Regions from separate parts of the Paraburkholderia sp. FW306-02-B genome, predicted to be linked through region 3. Evidence: predicted binding sites of a transcription regulator. Region 3 holds the regulator's gene; each other region holds the start of a gene.
The links. The regulator LexA, encoded in region 3, represses DNA repair genes until DNA is damaged. The targets are predictions, from matches to a motif close to ACTGTATNNNNATACAGT.
Positions count from the first base shown of each region.

Region 1: the regulator LexA is predicted to act here: its motif matches at 4,866-4,883, upstream of imuA (translesion DNA synthesis-associated protein ImuA).
Region 2: the regulator LexA is predicted to act here: its motif matches at 6,542-6,559, upstream of AC3WOG_RS15830 (PA0069 family radical SAM protein).

Region 1 covers NZ_JBYSXZ010000003.1:78,037-85,752, forward strand. The annotation lists gene ligD (DNA ligase D) at 1-485, opposite strand, end outside; gene AC3WOG_RS36015 (hypothetical protein) at 1,366-1,704, opposite strand; gene AC3WOG_RS36020 (YciI family protein) at 1,816-2,187, opposite strand; gene AC3WOG_RS36025 (LysR substrate-binding domain-containing protein) at 2,437-3,360, opposite strand; gene AC3WOG_RS36030 (DMT family transporter) at 3,461-4,378, shown strand; gene imuA (translesion DNA synthesis-associated protein ImuA) at 4,895-5,611, shown strand; gene AC3WOG_RS36040 (Y-family DNA polymerase) at 5,532-7,001, shown strand; gene AC3WOG_RS36045 (error-prone DNA polymerase) at 7,008-7,716, shown strand, end outside.
Region 2 covers NZ_JBYSXZ010000001.1:3,571,497-3,579,212, forward strand. The annotation lists gene AC3WOG_RS15795 (CoA pyrophosphatase) at 43-750, opposite strand; gene rplS (50S ribosomal protein L19) at 844-1,230, opposite strand; gene trmD (tRNA (guanosine(37)-N1)-methyltransferase TrmD) at 1,375-2,142, opposite strand; gene rimM (ribosome maturation factor RimM) at 2,167-2,895, opposite strand; gene rpsP (30S ribosomal protein S16) at 3,025-3,279, opposite strand; gene AC3WOG_RS15820 (PQQ-dependent sugar dehydrogenase) at 3,581-4,681, shown strand; gene AC3WOG_RS15825 (NINE protein) at 4,876-5,343, shown strand; gene AC3WOG_RS15830 (PA0069 family radical SAM protein) at 5,359-6,492, opposite strand; gene AC3WOG_RS15835 (Lrp/AsnC ligand binding domain-containing protein) at 6,603-7,091, opposite strand; gene AC3WOG_RS15840 (D-amino acid dehydrogenase) at 7,250-7,716, shown strand, end outside.
Region 3 covers NZ_JBYSXZ010000001.1:2,811,203-2,818,918, forward strand. The annotation lists gene cysW (sulfate ABC transporter permease subunit CysW) at 1-383, opposite strand, end outside; gene cysT (sulfate ABC transporter permease subunit CysT) at 380-1,288, opposite strand; gene AC3WOG_RS12425 (sulfate ABC transporter substrate-binding protein) at 1,425-2,465, opposite strand; gene lexA (transcriptional repressor LexA) at 2,781-3,431, shown strand; gene AC3WOG_RS12435 (hypothetical protein) at 3,505-3,849, shown strand; gene AC3WOG_RS12440 (DUF2939 domain-containing protein) at 4,004-4,657, shown strand; gene AC3WOG_RS12445 (universal stress protein) at 4,690-5,154, opposite strand; gene nodI (nodulation factor ABC transporter ATP-binding protein NodI) at 5,387-6,301, shown strand; gene AC3WOG_RS12455 (ABC transporter permease) at 6,376-7,203, shown strand; gene AC3WOG_RS12460 (IS110 family RNA-guided transposase) at 7,655-7,716, opposite strand, start outside.

The DNA.
Region 1 (7,716 bases), on a different contig from region 3:
CATTGGTCCTGCCTGTCTTCAGGCCTGGAGATGCGCACCAGCTCCCACAGGCCCGCGAGCTTTTCCCCATGGAGCCTGAAAATCAGTTTGCCGGCCTTCATCCCGTCGTGCGGGTCTTCGACCGGCTCCCAGGTGCCGCGGTCCCAGACAATGACGGTGCCAGCGCCATACTGTTTCGGCGGGATGGTGCCTTGAAAGTCTGCATAACTGACGGGGTGGTCCTCAACGTGAATCGCCATCCGCTTTTCCTTGGGGTCATAGCTAGGACCCTTGGGGATAGCCCAGCTCAACAGGACACCGTCGAGTTCGAGACGAAAGTCGTAATGAAGGCGGCTTGCCCAGTGCTTCTGGATAACGAAGGAGAGCCTTTTGACGGGCGCTGAGGGGCCGGGAACCTGAGGAGCAGGCTCGGGCGTGACCTTGAAGTCACGTTTCCGTTGGTAGCGGGCGAGCGGAGGGCGGGTCCTGTCGGAGCGGGCAGCCATGGCCTAGTCTACGGCGGGTCCACCCGGTCCGCCAACGACTCAAGGGTGTGGGATCGAGCGTACCTTCATTTGGGCGGTCAGGCACTAATGGGTTGCCGGCCAGATAGCGCACGTCGACGAGCCACGCGAAGCGAAGGATGTGCACCGGCAAGACTTGCCAACGAATTCGGTCACGCGCCAGATGACGCGGAACCGAATACATTGGACTTGCCGGATTTGTGACGCAAATTTGTTGGACCAGCCGGAGGGTAGGATTGACCCGTCGTACGCCGGTTTCGAAAGGCTGCGTGCGGCCAGGAACGGCCGGTCGACACCATCGCTCAGATCGTCGACAATCGCCATGCGATCAGAGCGAATATCGCTTGAGGAACCGCTAATGCGATCCTGCCAAAATGTCGTTGCCTAAACTCTTAACCGCGATAAAACAGGAATCAGTTGGTAGACCATGGTCGGAATACCCGGAAATTATCCAAAGACCCGCGGACAAAGGATTGTGGGGATAGTGGGCGCTGTGATTGCTTTTGGTTTTATTGCGTACGTCATACTCAAAAGCATCTTCCGATGGTGAAGTGGCAGGATCCGGGCCATGAAGCGACGGTCGATATCCCTCTCCGAATCGTCGACAATTTTCCCGTCGATGTTCCAATTTGCTCGACTGCACATTACTGTCCGTTCCAAACGCCCGAGTAAAGGTCATAGACGGTCAAGTGTCGTAGTGCCTCTCTAACCTTTGCCTCCCCGACAGTGTCAAGCAATCGGGTCGGGATAGAAATCCCGACATGCTCCCGGCCAATCGAAAATACTTCGGCTTTACCGTCGAGCAGGTCAAGGCTGCGCTCAACATCGCTCAGGGATACCCCACGAGCTATAAGTTGAAGGCTCATGACCGCTTCACCCGAACCTCGGCGACGTCTCCGAGCGCTTTTTCCAGCCGCCCCCCCAGATCGTCCACAACCCTTTGTCCACGCACGTCATAGTGCGCCACAAACCTTGTCGGCAGAGGCACGTGTTGTCGGCCAAAAAGTATCCGCGCCCGTACGAACGCAACGCTTAGGTTCAGTGCATCTTCCGTCTCGACATAGTGATTGGCGATCAGCGTGTGTTCTGTGGCGTCGGTTGCAGAAAACTCTGGCGTAAACATGATATTTTGATCCGAGACATCCCAGACTGTTGAACGGCCGCTTTCGGGAAATCTGAAGGCCCGCTTCGGGTCGATCACAGGCGTCGCCGCTCGGCCCAGAAGTAGCATCGTCGCGATGACTCACGAAGCCGTGAAGGTGTTTGAGGAGAACAGAGCCCCAACGCATATTTGAGACACGCGTCCAAGCCCTCATCGGGACCAGTAGAAATCCACGGGGATAAGCTCGACGACCCATCCACCTTCTTCGCCCAGCGTGGCCGCCGGGTGCATGGAGGCGATGCGCAACGCCTCGTCATGGGTATCCGCCTCGATGATGAACAGGCCGCCCACGACTTCCTTCGACTCGGTATAGGGCCCATCGGTGACGTGCGTCTTGCCACTGCGCGGGCGGAGCGTCCTCCAGTTGTCCAGATCGCCAAGCGATGCGGAAATCAGTACCTTGTCGGTAGCCCGCATCTTGTCGTCCAATGCGGGGCATTGGCTCACCAATTTCTTGACGTCGTCTGGCGCCATCGCGGCGAATTTATCGGGGGTGAAGTAGGCCAAGCCGAGGTATTTCATGGGAGATCCTTTGGGTGTGAATAACCTGACGACGAAGCTGATGATCGAAAATCGACAATCTTCTGAAAAGTTTGTAGCGGGTCTCGCCAGACTGTCCGCTTTTGGGGTCGCGCGGTGCCGACCGCCGGGCTCGTGCTGCACATGCGGATCGCGTGAGGCAGAGGTCGGCCAGGAGCGGTCCGTCATCCCCAACCGAAAAACGTCCGTTGTTGTTGGGCCAAGCGCTATTCGCGGGGAAACGGCTTCGAGTCATCGATGTGTTGCCTGACCGGAATCCAGGGGAGTGCTCCTGGCAGCCATCCTCTCAGCCATCCACGCTTGCAGCGATTTCACCGCTGGTTGAAGCTCTTCCGCCTTGGGGTGTACGAGATAGTATCCGTTGGACAACGGCAGCGCTTTGTCGAACGGTTCAACAAGCGACCCTTCAGCGAGCTCGGCTTCCACCAAGATGGGACTTGTCAGGACCAGCCCTTGCGCGTGCACGGCCGCCTCGATTGCCATCAAGGACTGGTCGAACTGAATGCCGTTGATCGCCTCGATCTGCGCATCGGCAAGACTGCTGAAGCGTGTCAGCCACACCCTCCAGTGAGGATGCAGCGTGTTGTGAAGCAGCGTCGCGGATTGAAAATCTTCGGGTCGCTTCAATTTCCACTTCTTCGCGTAAGCAGGGCTGCAGTATGCACGTGCCTCGTCGGTGTAAAGCAGTTGCACCGCGAGTTGCGGATCGATGCCGTCGAAATATCGGACCGCGAGGTCAACGGCGTCGAATTCAAAATCGACAAGCGTGGTGGTCGTGTTCAAGCTCAATGCGATTCCCGGGTGAGCTTGCAGAAAGTCGGCCATTCGAGGGGCGAACCACTTTGCGGCAAAGCTCGGCGGCATCGATAGCCGAACGCCCTTGTTGTGACGCTCCCGCAGGCGGCGGCTGGCATGGATGATCTCCAGGAGCGCCGGCTGGATCCGTGCGAAATACGCGCGACCTTCCACGGTCGGCGTTACCTGTCGTATCTGCCGTACGAACAGGGCGACACCGAGCCAGTCTTCGAGCTTCTGGATCTGCTGGCCCACCGCACCGGGCGTCACGTTCAGTTCCTGGGCAGCCAGAGAAAAACTGCCGAGCCGCATGGCAGCTTCCAGAGCCACCAAGGCTTTCATTGGAGGAATTGGTTGCATAGCGCAGTTTTTCTATTGCATGGAAGAAATTAAATCATTTGTAGCGCATAGGCGGCATGAAGACAATCAAGACTCCAAGCCCTCCATCGAGATTATCGCCATGAACCCCGCCTACCTCGCCTTCGCCGCGCTCGGCCTCATCTGGGGCACCAACTTCATGTTCATGAAGTGGGCGAGCGTCGACATATCGGCATCCCAGATCGTATTTCTTCGGACGCTGTTCGGTTTCCTGCCAATCCTCGCCATGGCGCTGTTCAGGGGTGAGCTGAAATGGCGTCATCTGCGCCACGCGCATCATTTCTTCGTGATGTCGCTTCTCGCCACTGTGGTCTACTACTACGCATTCGCGAAGGGGGCGGCGCTGCTGCTATCCAGCGTGGCGGGCATGCTAAGCGGAGCGATCCCGCTGTTTTCTTTCGTCGTCGCCTGGGTGCTATTGCGGCAGGAACGCCCGACCGCGCGGATGATCGTCGGCATCGCGAGTGGATTCGCCGGCGTGCTGCTGATCGCGCAGCCGTGGAATGCGCACGGCGCAGGCGTCAATTTGCTCGGGGTGTCCTACATGGTCGCCGGCTCGCTGAGCGTCGGATGCTCGTTCGTGTACGCGCGGCGCTTTCTCTCCGGCCTCGACCTCTCGCCACTGGCACTGTCGACCTGGCAGATCGGCTTCGCGCTCGTCGTGGTCAGCGGCGTCACAGACTTCCACGGTATGGCACGTGTAACGGGTGACACGCGTGCCGCGCTTGGGCTCGTCCTGGGTCTCGGGCTGACAGGAACCGGAGTCGCCTACATTCTGTATTACTTCATCGTCAGGCGGCTCGGCGCGGTCGCGGCTTCCAGCGTGACATATATCCCGCCTGTCATTGCCTTGCTGCTGGGATTGTCGATCGGCCACGAACCGATGCGACCACTCGATCTGCTCGCAATGGCGGCTATCTTCGCGGGGGTGTATCTGCTGCAGAGCCGGCGGCGCGCGATGCCAGCTGCCGCTTCGCGGACGCGATCGGCGCTCAGTTGAGTATGGCGGCTTTCGTCGAATCATTTCGACCGGTGTCCGAGGCACATATGTGTCAGGGCGACTGTGGTATCAGCGCAGACTGAGTGTGCCGACGCGGCGGCGGAAAATGGCGGACTCCAGCAGCGCGGGGCCCGACTGGATTCAGAAAAGCGCCACGCGGCCCGCTTCAGGCTGTGCTGTTCCATTCAGGGTGGCCGCCCGAACGTCAGCTTGGCGTTCGTAAGCCGACGGCCGCGGGCAACGCGGTGAATGTCCCGTCAGGGTCGCCCAGCGTCAGTCGCTTCCTCAAAACGAACCTTCATCGGTCGGCGTACTAGAGCACCGCCCGCGACCTCGTTGCACCGCACGTTGCCACCGACTTATTCCGGCCGATTCCGTCCAGCCCAGTCAATTCCGTGCTTTCGAGTCTAGCTAACCGCACTAGTCCAACGAATTCCGTGTACCGGCACCGGCTTCACATTTTCTCGGGATAAGCGCTACACTAGATACTGTATATTTATACAGTACTCATGCCCCATGAGCGCCCTGCCGCGTCACCCTGAAGAAATCCACCCTGGCCTCTGGCGCGCTTCGCAGCTGGCCGCCGGCTTCGACCGGGTGGTGTCGTGCGGCCACGCCGCGCTGGCCGCCGAGCTGCCGGGCGGCGGCTGGCCCGCGGGCGCGCTCACCGAACTGCTCACACCGCAGCCGGGCTGTGGTGAACTGCGTCTGCTGCAGCCCGCGCTGGCGACCGTTGGGTCCCGCCCCTTGCTCCTGCTGCAGGCGCCGCACCGGCTGCAACCCGCCGGACTGGCGTGGCTGGGCGTTCCCGCAGGACAGGCCTGCGTGCTGCGCGCACCACGCACGGCTGATGCGCTGTGGGCCGCCGAGCAGATCCTGCGTGCCGGCACCTGCGGCGCCCTGCTCTTCTGGCAAGCCGAAGTCCGGCAGGAAGCGCTGCGGCGCCTGCATCTGGCCGCGCAGGCCTCGGACACCCTGCTGTTCCTGTTTCGCCCACTCGCGGCCGCCCAGGCGACGTCGCCGGCGCCGCTGCGGCTTGCACTGCGAGCCGCCAGGGGCGGTATTGAAGTGACGTTCGTCAAGCGCCGCGGACCACAGCGCGACGAACCCGTTTTCGTTCCTCTCGTACCTTCACCTGCCCTGTTGAGCCGATATGCAACTCTGGATCGGCGTACATCTGCCGCACCTCGCCCTCGAGTCGTTTCTCCCGCGCTGGTCGACGCCACGCAATGAGGCCGGGTTTGTCGTGCTGGAGAAGGACCGCGTTGTCGCGCTCGACGACGTGGCGCACTCGGCCGGGATCGTGCCCGGCATGCGCCGCGGTGGCGTGCTGACGCTCGTCCCCGACGCGGTCATCCGGGAACGTGATCTCACCCGTGAAGCGGAGCTTGTTCGTGGCGTGGCGTTCGCCCTGCTGCAGTTCACCCCCCACGTGGTGCTGGCGGAGGAATCGGTCGTGCTGGCCGACGTCTCGGCGAGCCTGCGTCTATTCGGCGGCATCCGGCCACTGCGCCGGCGGGCGGGTGAAACGGTGACCACGTTCGGCGTGACCGCGACACTTGCCGTTGCCCCTACGGGGCAGGCCGCGTGGCTCTTCGCCAGGTCATCGGCTGGCATCGCGCTCACGTTGCGCTCCGTCGACCGTATGCTGAGTCGCGTGCCGTTACCTGCCCTGCCGCCTGCGCGCCCCTACGCCGAATGGTTCGACGGATTGGGATGCACAACCGTGGACGACGTCCGGCGCCTGCCCCGCGCAGGCCTCAGGAAGCGCTGCGGCACGGCGCTGCTGGATGCGCTCGATCGCGCGACGGGCGCGGCGCCCGAAGTGTACGAATGGCTGGAGTTGCCCCCCGCCTTCAGCGCGCGGCTCGAGCTGCCCGACCGGATCGAGCACGCGGAAGCCGTGCTGTTCGCGGCGCGGCGCCTGATCCTGCAGATGACCGGCTGGCTGTCGGCGCGACAGCTGGCGATCGCGCGGTTTGTACTTGAGCTCGAGCATGAACGCGGCCGCGCGGCGGTGCCACCGACGGCAATCGAAATCGCACTTGGCGAACCGACGTCACGCGAGGACCACCTCGTGCGCCTGCTGAAAGAACGGCTGGGCCGCGTCGAACTGGCCGCGCCGGTCATCGCCGTTCGCCTCGATGCAAAGGACGTCCGCGAAGCGGACGCACCCAGTGAGTCACTGTTTCCGGAGCCCGGCGGCTCGCCGCAGGATCACGCGCGCCTGGTGGAGCTGCTCCTCGCCCGGCTCGGCGCGCAGAACGTGCTCAAGGCGGCTCCGGTTGCCGACCACCGCCCGGAAGTCGCCGCACGCTGGCTTCCCATCGGCGAGACCGTCAGGTCCACGCTGCCGCCGCCGAACCTTCCGCGGCCCACGTGGCTGCTCGACAAGCCGGTACAGCTCATCATGCGCGGCCACCGTCCGTTCTACGGCACGCCGCTGCGCATGGTCTCGCCGGGCGAACGGATCGAGGTCGGCTGGCAGGATGGGCATCCGGTGACGCGAGACTATTTTATCGCGGAGTCCGAAGACGCGGTGCACTACTGGGTCTTCCGGGAGCGCGTAAGCGCCGTCGAGGAACGCGAGCCGCGCTGGTTCCTGCACGGCCTGTTCGGGTGATCGCCCATGGCGCCGACCTACGGCGCACTGCCCGACTATGCGGAGCTTCAGTGCGCGTCCAACTTCTCCTTTCTGCACGGCGCATCGCACGCCGAGGATCTCGCTGCTCGCGCCGCACAGCTCGGGTATGCCGCGCTGGCCGTCACGGACGAATGTTCGCTGGCCGGCGTCGTGCGCGCGCACATCGAGGCGAAGAAGGCCGGGCTGCCTTTCATCGTCGGGTCGCACTTCCACCTGACCAACGCCGACGGCTCGCCGGCCCTGTCATTCACCGCGCTGGCGATGACGCGCGAAGGCTATGGCAACCTGTCCGAGCTGATCACGCTCGGCCGCATGCGCGCACACAAGGGCAGTTACCGGCTCGCGCCGCTGGATCTCGCGCACCCGGAGAAGCCCTTTGGACACCTGCGGGGACTGCCCGAGTGCGTCGCGATCCTGTCACCGGACTACCCTGCCGATGAAGACAGACTGGATACGCAGGTCGAGTGGTTCGTCCAGACCTTCGGCGATCGCGCATGGGTCGCACTGACATTGCACGCGCGTGCAATGGACGATATTCACCGCGGCGCCGTTGAACACGTTGCGGCGCGTCACGGCGTTCCCGTCGTCGCGACCGGCGCGCCCGTCATGCACGTGCGTTCGCGCAAACCACTGCAGGACGTGCTGACGGCAATCCGGGTCGGCAGACCGGTCGCCGAATGCGGCTATGATCTCG
Region 2 (7,716 bases), 760 kb from region 3:
AGCCAACAACTGCATGGCCGCCTAGGGCGGCCCAAGTGTGAATCAAGCCGCGAGGAACCGATAGAAGTTGCGCAGCATCGCGGCCGTCGCGCCCCAGATGAAATGATGGCCGCCCGCCTGATTCTCGAGATCCGCCGACGCCGTACGCGGATACGGCATCGCGAAAAAACGGCGCTCGCCGCCTTCCCAACGGAACACGCGCTCTTCGTGATGCGCCGGGTTCATCAGAAAACCAAGCGGTACTTCGAAGACTTCGGCCACTTCGAACGAATCGGCTTTCAAAGTGAACGGCGGATGAACCAGGCCGATCACCGGTGTCACACGAAAACCGGTGCCCGTCAGATAGTCGGGCAACGCACCGAGAATCTCGACGCGTAAAGGATCGAGACCGACCTCTTCCTGTGCTTCGCGCAGCGCGGTGGCAATGGCGTCGGCATCGAATGGTTCGTGGCGGCCGCCTGGAAAGCTCACCTGGCCCGCGTGATCGTTCAGATGGTCGGCGCGCTGCGTCAGCAGCACGGTCAAGCCGTTATCGCGAACTACCAACGGCACCAGTACCGCGGCGACTCGCGGATCGGCATAGGTATCGCGCCAGGGCGCTTCGATAACCGGCTCGGGCGTCCAGGAGAGACGCTGCTCGAACCGCGCGCGCAGGCCATCGGGCGTCAGACGCCCGGCAGCCACCGGCGGCAGATCGGCGCCCGTCGCTTCGACAGGCAGAGTTTCAGGCTCAAAGACAGGGCGGGTCAACGGGTCTCTCGGAACGAGCGGATAGGGGACATGCCTCTATTTTGACCTGGCAAACAAAAAAGCACCCGCGAGGGGTGCTTTTTCTTACAGCATTTACGCTTGGGAAGCAGCGCGGTCTTTCGAGACCAGCTTTTCCTTGATCCGGGCCGACTTGCCCGAACGGTCGCGCAGGTAGTACAGCTTCGCACGACGCACATCGCCACGACGCTTCACGACGATGCTTGCCAGCAGCGGCGAGTACGTCTGGAACGTACGCTCGACGCCTTCGCCCGACGAGATCTTGCGGACGATAAACGACGAATTCAGACCACGGTTACGCTTGGCGATCACGACGCCTTCGTAAGCCTGAACACGCTTACGCGTACCTTCAACCACATTCACGCTGACGATCACCGTGTCGCCGGGGGCGAATTCGGGGATGGTCTTCTCGCCGAGGGCGCGCGCGATTTCTTCCTGCTCGAGTTTTGCAATCAGATTCATCACTGACTCCTAAGTCCATCTTGTCGGCGTTCGTACCTGCCTCGCGGAAAACGCTTGGCTACGGCCCCGATAGAGGATGGGTTCACATCAGGCGCCGTACACGCATGTGCGGCGCCGCCTATGTCCGCTCGAAAGACCAAGGCTTTACGCCTTCGACTCTTCCTTCGCGAGACTCGCAAGCCATGCCTCGTCGGCACGGCTCAACATCTTGTTCTTTCTGGCCTTCACGATCAGATCGGGCCGTTTGTTCAACGTGTTGCGCAAGGCTTCACGCCGGCGCCACGCTTCGATTTCCGCATGATGGCCGCCGAGCAGCACATCGGGCACACGCACGCCGGCGTATTCTTCCGGACGCGTGTAATGCGGACAATCCAGCAGCACGTCGACGAAACTGTCCTGCACCGCCGATTGCGAGTCGTTCAACACGCCGGGCAACTGGCGCACGACGGCGTCCATCAACGCCATGGCAGGCAACTCGCCGCCAGACAGCACGAAGTCGCCGAGGCTGACTTCTTCGTCGACGACGCGGTCGAGCAAACGCTGATCGATCGCTTCATAGCGCCCGCACAACAGAATCAGACCGGGTTCGGCAGCAAACTGCATGACACGATCATGATTCAGCGTAGCGCCTTGCGGTGACATCATCACGACGCGCGACGCGCCGATGCCCTGCTCCGCCTGCGCCGCTTTCGCCGCGCCGATCGCGTCTTCCAGCGGCTTGGCCAGCATGACCATGCCGGGGCCGCCACCGTACGGGCGATCGTCGATTGTGCGGTAGTTATCCGTAGTGAAATCGCGTGGATTCCACGTACGCAACCCGTAGCGCTCCTGCTTCGCCGCACGGCTGGTGATACCCCAGTCGGTCAGCGCACGAAACATGTCAGGAAAGAGCGTAACGACATCGAACTGCATCGCTCTCTCCGGTCAGCGACTCATTTAGTAATCGGCTTCCCAGTCGACGATGATCTGCTTCGCCGCCTGATCCACCGTTTTGACAAAGACGCCGACGAACGGGATCAAACGCTCGCCGGTGACCGGCTTACCGCTTTTATCGGTGGCCGGGTATTCGATGCGCAACACCGAGTGCGCGCCGTTGTCGATCATGTCTGCAACCTTGCCGAGGGCGACCCCGGCAACGTTCACCACATCCAGGCCGAGCAGGTCGACCCAATAGAATTCGTCGGCCTCGAGGGCTGGGAATTCGCTGCGGCTGATATAGACGCGGGAGCCGCGCAGTGCCAGCGCCACATCGCGGTCAGTGACGCCGCCCAGATGGGCAACCACACTGTCGCTATGCGTTTTCGCCTGCAGAGACGGCGCCGACTTGCGCTCGTGGCCTTTCATGAGCCACCAGCGCTTCGCGCTCAGTAGCGCATCGCCGCCGTGGCCGGCATCCGCATGCGCGACTACCTTGACCCAGCCTTTGAGGCCATAAGCGTCGACGATTGCGCCGACCTCGACCGCATCGGCCGGCCAGCTTTCCGCTGTTTCCGCGCGCATTTCTTCTGCTGCGCTGGAACCGGCGCCTGCAACATTGGCTTTCGCCTTGCCTTCGGCTCGTTCGACCGGCTTGCGGACGAATGCACCGAATGGCGCCTGATCAGACGTCTTCGCGCGCGGATCCGCCTTGGCGCGACCTGAACTGCCGGAATCACGCTCAGACATGAGAGAGCCTCGCTACCAACTTCGACGCCTGCTTCAGCACGAACTGCAAAATAACTCGCGCATCGGACTGCTCACGCAAGCTGCGCGAGCCGCCGGCCGAACCGACGACGATACGCACGCTGGCTACCATTAAGCAGCCGGCTGCGCCTTTTGCGCTTCTTTCACGAGACGCTCGACGGTCGGCGACAGTTGTGCGCCAACGCCTTGCCAGTACGTCAGGCGGTCTTGAGCGATACGCAGCGACTCACCCTTCGTAGCGACCGGGTTGTAGAAACCAACGCGCTCGATGAAGCGGCCGTCACGACGGTTACGCGAATCAGTTGCGACGATGTTGTAGAACGGGCGCTTCTTGGAGCCGCCACGAGCCAAGCGGATGATGACCATATTAGAATCCTTGAAAACCGGGGTGCGGAACGACTGAAACACGCGATTATAGCGGGAAACCGACGCCATAACAAACACTTACCGGGATAAACTGAGCGACGGGGTTGCGCCGGCCATACAGACCGGCGCGCCAGACAACGTGGAAACGCTCGAATTACCTGACGGAACGCCCGTGGAACTCCTGCTGCTGTCTGCGTTTTTGTTCGCTGCGCTTGCGCTGTTTGTACTGTTTGCGCTGTTCACACTTATTGCCGTTTTTACCCCATTAGCTCCGCCGACCGCCTTCACACGCGCCGCGCGCATGCGATCTCCACGCACCGTGGCAGCGCTGTGGTTTGCCGCCACCGCCCTGCCAGCGCTGGCCGCGTTGCCGGTCGAGCGCATCAAATTGCCGCCCGGCTTCCACATCGAGGTATTGTCGGACGCGGTGCCGAACGCGCGAGCGATGGCGCTCTCGCCGAAGGGCACGCTCTATATAGGTAGCCTCGACGGCCACGTCTACGCGCTCGAACTGCAAAACGGGCGCGTAACGGCTCGCCATCTGATCGCTTCCGGGCTGCAGACGCCGGCAGGCGTCGCGTGGCGGGACGGCGCGCTGTATGTGTCCGCGATATCGAAAATTCTACGCTTCGATGCGATCGACACTCACCTGACCGATCCGCCGACGCCGGTTGTCGTTACCGACAAACTGCCCACAGAGACGCATCACGGCTGGAAATTCATTGCTTTCGGGCCAGACGGCAAACTGTACGTGCCGCAAGGCGCGCCCTGCAACGTCTGCCTGAAAGACCGCGACCGCTTCGCAATGATCGGGCGAATGGACCCGGACGGCAGCCATTATGAGGTGGTGGCGCGCGGCGTACGCAATACGGTCGGCTTCGCGTGGCACCCGGTCACGCACGAACTGTGGTTCACCGACAACGGCCGCGACCTGATGGGCGACGACGTGCCGGACGATAAGCTGAACCACGCGCCGCGCGCCGGCATGGATTTCGGCTTTCCATTCTGCCACGGCGGCGACACGCCCGACCCCGAATTCGGCAAAGACCACCCGTGCAGCTCATTTACCCCGCCGGTGGTCAAACTCGGCGCCCACGTCGCGTCGCTCGGCATGCGGTTTTACAGCGGTCCAATGTTTCCGGCCGCTTATCGCGACAATATTTTCATCGCCGAGCACGGCTCATGGAATCGCAGCACTAAGGTCGGTTACCGCGTCGTGCGGGTGATCACCCGTCCGAACGGCAGCAACGCGCGCCAGGAAGTATTTGCCGAAGGCTGGCTTCAACCCGGCGAAGCAATATGGGGCCGCCCTGTCGACGTACTGCCGATGCCCGACGGGTCGCTTCTGATCAGCGACGATTACGCGGGCGCGGTCTATCGCGTTACGTATAAAGCACCGTGAGCCGTGCGCTGACCTCCTCGCCGGGGCACACAAGCGCCGAAGCACGCACAAATCGGCACCGCCTCATCACCCGCGCCGCGGATGTGGCCGCACGTCGCGTGACCGCCGACGCGCGGCGGGCGTAGAATGCGCGTCGGTCCGCGTCCACCGGCGCGCCGCTCCTTTCGACCGCCTGTCACTCTGCTCTCGCCTACATGTCCACCCTTGCTTCGACTTCCCCGCGCTTCAGATCCAAGACGATTACCGCCGCGCTGGCGTTCTTCTTCGGCAGCCTCGGTGCACATCGCTTCTATCTCTATGGACTGCGCGACATCTACGGCTGGGCACATCTGATCGGCACACTGATCGGCATTCCGGGCGCCATGCTGGTAGTGGCAAGCGAGCGGACCTCGATGCTCGGCTGGGTGCTGGCATTTCCCGGCGCAGTTTCGCTGCTTGCGGCGTTTCTCGCTGCGATCGTCTACGGCCTGCGTCTTGACGAAAAATGGGACGCGCAGTTCAACGCACAAACCCAACGCAAGAGCCGCTCTGGCTGGACGGTTATTTTCGTCGTGATCTTTTCGCTGCTGATCGGCGCGTTCCTGCTGATGACGGGCCTCGCAATCTCGTTCCAGACATACTTCGAAAGCCAGGTGCAAGCGGCCAAAGCGCTGTCGCAATAATGCGCCGCCACTGCGCTAAAAAAGATCGAGTTGCGGATCGTCGCTCGCCGGCTGGGCCGGGCGCAACGGCTCGATACGGCGAAAGTGCGACATATCCAGGATCCCGCGATCCCGCTCGTTCAGACCAAGACGGCGCACCGCTTTGTGGAACCGCTGCTTGAGCAGATCCGCCCACAAGCCCTCGCCCTTCATTCGATGCGCGAACGACGAGTCGTAGTCCTTCCCGCCTCGCATATCGCGCACACGACTCATTACCCGATCCGCACGATCGGGGAAATGCGCCGCAAGCCAATCCTTGAATAGCGGCGCGACTTCCCACGGCAAGCGCAGCACGATATAGCTCGCATTGCTTGCTCCAGCCTCCGCGCAGGCTTCCAGCACGCGCTCCATGTCCGGTTCGGTGACGAACGGAATCACCGGCGCGATGCTCACGCCTACGGGAATCCCCGCCTCGCTCAATGTACGGATCGTGCGCAAGCGGCGCGACGGCGTGGCCGCTCGCGGTTCGAGCGTGCGGGCGATGTCCGCATCCAGCGTGGTGATCGTGATCGCCGCCATGAACTGCCCGTGCGCCGCCATCGGCGCGAGCAGATCGATATCGCGCTCGATCAGCGACGATTTGGTGATCGCCGCAAACGGTTGGCCGCGCTCGCTGAGCACCTCGATCACCCGCCGCGTGAGGCGCAAGTCGCGCTCGGCGGGCTGCCATGCGTCTGTATTGACGCCCAGGGCAATGGGCTCCGGCACATAGGACTTCTTCGACAGTTCGCGCTCGAGCAATTCCGGCGCATTGACCTTCGCATAGATGCGGCTTTCGAAATCGAGCCCGGGCGACAGACCTAAATAACTATGCGTGGGCCGCGCGAAACAATATATACAGCCGTGTTCACAGCCGCGATACGGATTCAGCGACACGCTAAACGGGATATCCGGCGACGCATTGCGGGTGAGAATGGTCTTGGCGTGCTCTTCGAATACCTGGGTGCGCAAGACCTTCGGCTCATCGTCATCCTCGCTGGACGGCAGCCAGCCGTCGTCCACCGCTTCGCGCTGGTCGACTTCATAGCGGCCCTGCAGGTTCGTCACCGCGCCGCGACCCTTGCGAGGCGCTGGCGGAGAGATTGGAAATTCGGTGTCGGGACGGGTCACGGCTCGAGCAGGCAAAAACAAAGACGGTAAACAAAAATAGCGCAGAACACCTGTATAAATATACAGTGTTTACGCCGTTTGTCGAGCCCAGCCTCGTCCTACCAAGCCGCTTAATCGCCGACCGCGATGGTCAGCGTTTCCTTGATCTCTTCCATCACCACATAGCTCTTCGACTGCACCGCGCCGGGCAGTTGCAGCAGGATGTCGCCCAGCAGCTTCCGGTAGTCGGCCATTTCGCCGATACGCGCCTTGATCAGATAGTCGAAATCGCCCGAAACGAGGTGGCACTCCAGCACCTCGGGGATCTTTTGCACCTCGCGGCGGAACTGGTCGAACATGTTGCCGCTTTTGTGATCGAGCGTGATTTCGACGAACACCAGCAACGCCGCGCCCAATTCCGCGGGATTCACGTGCGCGTGATAGCCGGTGATCACGCCGTCACGCTCCATGCGCTTGACGCGCTCAATGCACGGCGTGACCGACAGCCCGACCTGCTCGGCGAGGTCTTTCATCGCCATGCGGCCGTCCTCCTGCAGCAGCCGCAGGATCCTGTGATCGAGTTTGTCGAGGGCGCGAACCGGGTGGCGCTGTGTACGCATGGTGTTTTTGCTGAAAATCTTGAAAATACAATAACAAAACCTACCTAACTGTTAATAGTATAGCGGATAACACTGGGCGAACCGCGTTACACCTCGTGAATCGAACGAATCAAAACGAATCGACGAACACACCGCCCTCAAATCTTGTCGGAGCAACTATGCGAGTCGTCGTTTTGGGCAGTGGCGTCGTCGGGGTGACGAGTGCTTATTATCTGGCGCGTGCGGGTCATGACGTGACCGTGATCGATCGCGAGGCCGGCCCGGCGCTCGAAACCAGTTTTGCCAACGCCGGCCAGATTTCACCGGGCTATGCATCGCCGTGGGCGGCGCCTGGCGTGCCGCTGAAGGCGGTCAAGTGGATGTTCCAGAAGCATGCGCCGCTGGCGATCCGCCTCGACGGCACGCAATTCCAGCTGCAATGGATGTGGCAGATGCTGCAGAACTGCACGGAGTCGCGTTATGCGGTAAACAAGGGCCGCATGGTCCGTCTTGCCGAATATAGCCGCGATTGTCTGCAAGCGCTGCGCGCCGACACCGGTATCCAGTACGAAGGCCGTACCGGCGGCACGCTGCAGGTGTTCCGCACGCAACAACAATTCGACGGCGCCACGAAAGACATCTCGGT
Region 3 (7,716 bases):
ACCGAAAACGGCAGATCGATCAGCGTGGTCAGGAGCGCCTTGCCGCGAAATTCGAACTTGGCGATACACCATGAGGCGGCCAGGCCGAACACCAGATTCAGCGGCACGGCGATCGCGGCGGTAATCACGGTGAGCTTGATCGCCGAGAGCGCATCCGGATCGGCGAGCGATTCCAGATAGAAGCCGACGCCCTTGTTCAACGCCTGATAGAACACAGCGACCAGCGGCACGACCAGAAACAGCGCGAGAAACAGCAACGCGATGCCGGTCAGAATCCAGCGCACGACAGGCGGCTCGGTCACCGGATCGGGACGGCGAGCCACGTTGAGCGGCGCGCGCGGCGCAGCGGCGATCGCTACGGCATCGACAGTATCGCGGCTCATTGCACACCTCCGCCGCTCACTGGACCGTTCACCGCGACGCTCGCGGCGGCAGGCGCCGGGCCCGCCCCGCCGCGGCCCGTGCGCCGCTGCAAATACCACTGCAATGTATTGATGAACAACAGCATCAGGAACGACACGACCAGCATGACGACCGCCAATGCAGTGGCGCCGGCGTAGTCGTATTGTTCGAGCTTGGTGATGATCAGCAGCGACGTGATTTCCGACTTCATCGGCACGTTACCGGCGATAAAGATCACCGAGCCGTACTCGCCGAGCGCGCGCGCGAACGCCAATGCGAAGCCGGTCAGCAAAGCCGGAAACACCGCCGGCAGCACCACGCGCCGGAACGTCAGCCAACGCGACGCGCCGAGACACGCGGCGGCTTCTTCCTGCTCGCGCTCGAACTCTTCGAGCACCGGCTGCACGGTCCGCACGACGAACGGCAAACCGATGAAGGTCAACGCGATCAGCACGCCGGCCGGCGTAAAAGCGACCTTGATGCCGAGCGGTTCGAGAAACTGCCCGATCCAGCCGTTGCCCGCGTACACCGCCGCAAGCGAAATACCGGCCACGGATGTCGGCAGCGCGAACGGCAGATCGACCACCGCGTCGACGAGCCGTTTGAACGGGAACGTGTAGCGCACCAGCACCCACGCCACCAGGAAGCCGAACACCGCATTGATCAATGCGCCGCCGAGCGCCGAGAAGAACGTCAGCCGATACGACGCGAGCACGCGCGGCGAACTTACCGCGCGCACGAACTGACTCCAGTCGAGCGTCGCCGTCTTGAGAAAAGTAGCCGCAAGCGGAATCAGCACCACGAGGCTCAAATAAGCCACCGTGATGCCGAGTGTCAGGCCAAAACCGGGCAAGGCGCTCGGTTTTCGGAAGGTCAGCGTCGTCATGCTGGATACTCTTTCAGGGTTGATGCGCGCGGCTTTTTTTGTCTTCTGGCTGGCCAAAAAGCGCGCCAGCCGGGCGCGCTTTTTGGCGAGTGGTTACCGCGTCTGTCCGCCTATGCCGGTTCAGGCATCGACAGTCTTACTGCGGCTGGTAAATCGAATCGAACACGCCACCGTCTGCAAAATGCGTCTTCTGCGCATTCGCCCAGCCGCCGAACGAGTCGTCCACCGTGTACAGCTTCAGCTTCGGAAACTTTGCGGTCAGCTCGGCCGGCACCTTGTTCGAACGTGGACGGTAGAAGTTTTTCGCGGCGATTTCCTGACCCTGCTCGCTATACAGGAAGTTCAGATACGCTTCGGCCAGCTTGCGCGTGCCGTGCTTGTCGACCACCTTGTCCACCACCGCAACCGGCGGCTCGGCCAGAATGCTCACCGACGGCACGACGATCTCAAACTTGTCCGGACCGAATTCCTTCAGCGACAGGAACGCTTCGTTTTCCCACGCGATCAGCACGTCGCCGATGCCCCGTTGCACGAAGCTGGTAGTCGCGCCGCGCGCACCCGAATCCAGTACGCCGGCATTCTTATAGAGCTTACCGACGAATTCCCTGGCCTTCTGGTCGTTGCCGCCCGGCTGATGTTCGGCATATGCCCATGCAGCCAGATAGTTCCAGCGCGCGCCGCCTGAAGTCTTCGGATTCGGCGTAACGATCGACACGCCCGGCCTGGTCAGATCGTCCCAGTCCTTGATGTGCTTCGGGTTGCCCTTGCGCACGAGGAATACGATCGTCGACGTGTACGGCGACGCGTTATCCGGCAAACGCTTTTGCCAACCCTTGTCCAGCAAACCCTTATTGGCCAGCGCATCGATGTCGTAGGCCAGCGCCAGCGTCACGACGTCCGCTTGCAAACCGTCGAGCACCGAACGCGCCTGAGCGCCCGAACCGCCGTGCGACTGCTTGAAGGTGATCGACTCGCCCGTCTTCGTCTTCCACTCCTTGCCGAATGCCTGATTGACGTCCTGATACAGTTCGCGCGTCGGGTCGTACGACACGTTCAGCAGCGTCGTGTCGGCGGCGTGCGCCTGCGCCATCACGCCGACAGCCGTTGCCGCGCCGAACGCGAGCGCCGCGATGAGTTTTCCGGTCTTGCCTGCCAGCCCCGTGCCCTGATGGTTCATGCCAACTTTCTCCGCGTTGTAGTCCGCTGAAACAGCGTGTGGTGTTGTTTTGCGTCGCGGTCACGTGCACATGAGCGCCAACTCGGAGGCCAGTCTATCGAAGGGCTTTCATCATTAAAAATAATGTTTCTTCATTTTTTAATACGCAAAAGTGGTAATGACAGCTGGATAAGGCGTTGCGGCACGAAAACAGGTGTTGGAACGTCCTTCTGCGGCGCAGGAACGCCACACCAGCCGACGAACTTAAAGTAAAGCTTGAATTGCGCCGAATACTGTATAAAAATACAGTCACCTGTTCATACATACAGTGGCGCCATGACCAAACTCACCGCACGACAGCAGCAGGTTTTCGATCTGATTCGCCGGGCCATCGAACGCACCGGCTTCCCTCCCACCCGCGCGGAAATCGCCGCCGAGCTGGGCTTCAGTTCGGCCAACTCGGCCGAAGAACACCTGCGGGCCCTGGCCCGCAAGGGTGTGATCGAACTCGCGGCGGGAGCGTCGCGCGGCATCCGTCTGCTGGCGGGCCCCGAAGATTCGCCGCATCAGTTCACGCTGCCGCACGCCAGCATCATGCAACTGTCGCTGCCGCTGATCGGCCGGGTCGCGGCCGGTAGCCCGATCCTCGCGCAGGAACATATCTCGCAGCACTATGCGTGCGACCCGGCGCTGTTCTCAAGCAAGCCGGACTACCTGCTGAAAGTTCGCGGCCTGTCAATGCGTGACGCCGGCATCTTCGACGGCGACCTGCTGGCGGTGCAAAAGAAGAGCGAAGCGAAAGACGGCCAGATCATCATCGCGCGCCTAGGCGACGACGTGACGGTCAAGCGCTTGAAGCGCCGGCCGAACGGCATCGAGCTGATCGCCGAGAACCCCGACTACGAAAACATCTTCGTTCAGACCGGCAGTGCGGATTTCGCGCTGGAAGGCATCGCTGTTGGGCTGATCCGCCCCGGCGAGTTCTGAGCGCCTGCTTCTACCAACGCTTGTCCGACGCCAACGCGTCGCTGCCCCTACGTTGAATCGCCTGGAGAGACTCATGGAACGCCTTGCCCGCCTGCTGCCTTTTCGCCAGTTCGGTCGTTTGCGCCATCTGCGCAAGCTGGTGCCCTGTTCGCTGATCGAGGCGTCCACGGCCAGCTCTCCATCGCTATTCGACGAACCCGCATCGCGCGCGTCGAGCTTGCCGTCGTCGTTGCCGGCTTTCGCTCGCGTGTCGTTGAATTCGGGGCTGAATACGGCCGAGCCGGCGCGGCGCGCGCCGGTGCGCGTCTATCACGGGCCGTCGCGGTTGATCATGGTCGGCACGATAGACGCCGTGTGCCGGATGATCGATCGCTGCATCGCTGAAGAAGCCAATGTGCACGGCGCGGTGTTCGAGTAATGAGGTGTCGGGCGCGAGCGTGGTTGCCCTGCGGTTGGCCCACGGTTGCCCTTCGGTTGCCCCGCTCGCACCTCTTCAGATATTGCATCGCGTGGGATCGTTTTCGTGTGGCCGCGGTCCACGTTAGACCACCCTTGATAGAGAGCTCCACTCGATGGCAGTTTCGACACGCACCAAACGCAGCGCCACACGGCCGCTGATCGTTGTTCTGATTGTGATTGTGGTGGTGGCCGCACTGGGATTCGGCTACGCGTCGCCGTATATCGCGCTGAACAATCTGAAACGCGCGGCGGACGCGCGCGATACGGAAACCGTCAATCAGTATGTCGACTTTCCAGCGTTGCGCGAGAGCCTGAAGCAGCAGGTCACCGGCTTGCTGACACGCCGGCTCGACGCACATGGCAACGGCAACCCATTCGCCGCGATCGGCGCGATGATCGGCGTTGCGCTGATCGGTCCGCTAGTGGACGCGTATGCGACACCGGACGGCGTTGCTGCATTGCTGAACGGCATGCCGCCGCGTGGCGAACCGGGCGAACGGCCGCCTGCACCGCCTACCGCGAAAAACGCACCGGGCGCCACTGCGCCGACGCCCTCTGCCGAAAGCAGTACCGCCAATGGCACGGCTAACAACGCAACCAACAGCGCCACGCCGCCGCAACCGCCGCAAACCACGGCTGGCTATCGCGGCATCAACGAATTCGTCATCAGGTATCAGCACGGCGCGGGCGACGCGCGCTACGCCGCGATCTTGCGGCGCGAAGGTTTGTTCACATGGAAGCTGGCCGCGGTCGACCTGAACGACTGATCGTTCGGCCGACGCGGTTCATGATGCTGCCGTCAAGCCGCCGCTTGCTGCTGTTCCTGCGCGGACGAACACGCCACCAGAATGCTGCAGGAGACCCGGTCGAGCAGCGGCGTATTCCCTGCGCCCATCCACCAGCGCGACAGGCCAGTGCGGCAACGGTGGCCGACCACCACCAGGTCGACATGCAGTTCGTTGGCGAGATTGGCAATCTCGTCGATGGGATGACCGAACGCAAAATGTCCTTGCGCGCTGACGCCGCGCTCGGTGAGCCAGTCCACCCCTTCCTGAAGGATGTCACGAGCAGTTTTCTCGAAGCTGCCGCAGGCCACGTCGGTGAGCAGGCCCGCGCTTTGTGCAATGCTCGAACGCATGTCGACAACCGACAACAGATGCGTTTCCGCCTTCAGGTCCAGCGCCAGATCGGCGCCACAACGCAGCGCTTTACGGCCTTCGCGCGAGCCGTCGTAGCAGAGTAGGATTTTTTGGTAGCTCGCCATGGTTTTCTCCCGTACCGCGGGAAACGCGGTCATAAATGAATCATGGTGCGCCGCAATTCAGGTTGCAAGGGATGGAAAACGCTAAGTGCGCCCCAAGGAGATGCGAGGCTATGCCGCAGCGCAAGAAAAGGCGTACGGGCGGCCCGGTGGCCGCAAACGCCAGGCCGCCGATGCCATAGAATGAGCGGCCTTACCGGCCATTCGCGTCTTTTCCCGGAGCCTCGTTCGATCCATGTCTGAAGCCGCCATTGAATTCCACCATGTCAAAAAAAGCTACGGCGAAAAGACGGTCGTCGATGGACTGTCGTTTCATGTGAACGCTGGCGAATGTTTCGGTCTGCTTGGACCGAACGGCGCGGGCAAGACCACCACGCTGCGCATGCTGCTCGGCATTGCCGCCCCGGATGCCGGCACGATCCGCTTGTGCGGCGAGCCGATCCCCGGCCGCGCGCGGGTGGCGCGAGCGCGCGTCGGCGTAGTGCCGCAGTTCGACAATCTCGATCCCGATTTCACGGTACGCGAAAACCTGCTCGTGTTCGGCCGTTATTTTGGCCTGAGCGCCGCGCAATGCCGCGCGATGGTACCGTTGCTGCTCGAATTCGCCCGTCTGGAGAACAAGGCGGACGCGCGCGTGAGCGAACTATCGGGCGGCATGAAGCGGCGGCTCACGCTAGCGCGCGCGCTCGTCAACGATCCCGACGTGCTGATCATGGACGAGCCGACCACCGGGCTCGATCCGCAAGCGCGCCATCTGATCTGGGAACGGCTGCGTTCGCTGCTCGCGCGCGGCAAAACCATTCTGTTGACTACGCACTTCATGGAGGAAGCCGAACGGCTCTGCCACCGTTTGTGTGTGATCGAGGAAGGACGCAAGATAGCCGAAGGTGCGCCGAGCGAGCTGATCGCATCCGAGATCGGCTGCGACGTGATTGAGATCTTCGGCCCCGATCCGGTTGCGTTGCGCGACGAGTTGGCGCCGCTGGTCGAGCGAACCGAGATTAGTGGCGAGACGCTGTTCTGCTACGTGAACGACGTGCAACCGGTGCTCGCACGCCTGAAGGAGCGGGCCGGTCTGCGCTATCTGCATCGTCCGGCGAATCTGGAGGACGTGTTCCTGCGGCTGACCGGCCGCGAGATGCAGGACTGATGGACTGATGCTGGCCGTGCCCGGCGCTGGCCGCCTACCGCTTATAGCTATAAAGACACTGCAAGAGACAAGCAATGGACGCACGCGCTTACGACAGGCCTGACGATACGCCGTCGAAACAGGAACCTTTTGCCGCTTTGCCCGCGAACGCCGTTAACTGGATCGCGGTATGGCGCCGCAACTATCTTGTGTGGAGGAAGCTCGCGATTGCTTCGATGTTCGGCAATCTTGCCGATCCGATGATCTACCTGTTTGGTTTGGGTTTCGGGCTCGGGCTAATGGTTGGGCACGTCGACGGCGTGTCGTACATTGCGTTTCTGGCGGCGGGCACGGTGGCATCGAGCGTGATGATGTCGGCGAGTTTCGAGTCGATGTATTCCGGCTTTTCGCGGATGCATGTGCAGCGCACGTGGGAAGCGATCATGCATACGCCGCTGACGCTCGGCGACATTGTGCTGGGCGAAGTGATGTGGGCCGGCAGCAAATCGATGTTGTCGGGGGTCGCGATCATGCTGGTCGCGGGAGCGTTGGGGTACGCGAGTTTTCCGTCGATGTTGCTGGCGTTGCCGGTGATCGTGCTGACCGGTCTCGCGTTCGCGAGTATCGCGATGGTGGTGACGGCGTTGGCGCCGTCATATGATTTTTTTATGTTTTATCAGACGTTGGTGTTGACGCCGATGTTGCTGTTGTCTGGGGTTTTCTTTCCTATCGCACAGTTGCCCGCTGCGGCGCGGGGAGTGACTCAGGTCCTGCCGCTGGCGCATGCTGTCGAGCTTATTCGCCCCGCTATGCTTGGGCGGCCTCTTCAGGAGGCTGTTTTGCACGTTGCTGTGCTGGTTGCTTATGTTGTCGGTGGGTTTCTTGTTTCTGCTGTTTTGTTTCGAAGAAGGATGATGAAATAGGCTTCTTTTTTTTGCCTACGCGGCGCTATGGGTGTGTGCCTGCGGCGTTGGCCTTTCCTTGCTTTCTTTTTGGTTTATTAGCGTTCCCCCTGTGCGGGGGGCACCTACTTTTCTTTGCCTGCCGCAAAGAAAAGTAGGCAAAAGAAAGCGGCTCAAACCGCTGATATGACTCCCGGTGTCAATCGGGATCGGTTTTTCGGTTTCTCAAATTCATATTGTCTGAATTTCCTGAGGGCGACGTAGCAGTACATCTCGACGGTGGATCACGCTGATATCCGCGGGTTGGGTACCGCATTACAGAGGTCCGCCCAATGAGCCTGCCGCAATCTAAAGCCGCAAGTCGGATGCAATCCGTTGCGTAGCGGTGTCGCGGGTTACTCGTGTGCCGGGCTACGCCGCCTTCAGGAAACTCCTCCAGTGTCAGGTTGGGGCAACGGGGCTGGATGTTGCATCATGCCAGGCGCACCTCGTGCGGTACGGCCAGCGACATCGCGAGCCGGCTGACGTCCCAGA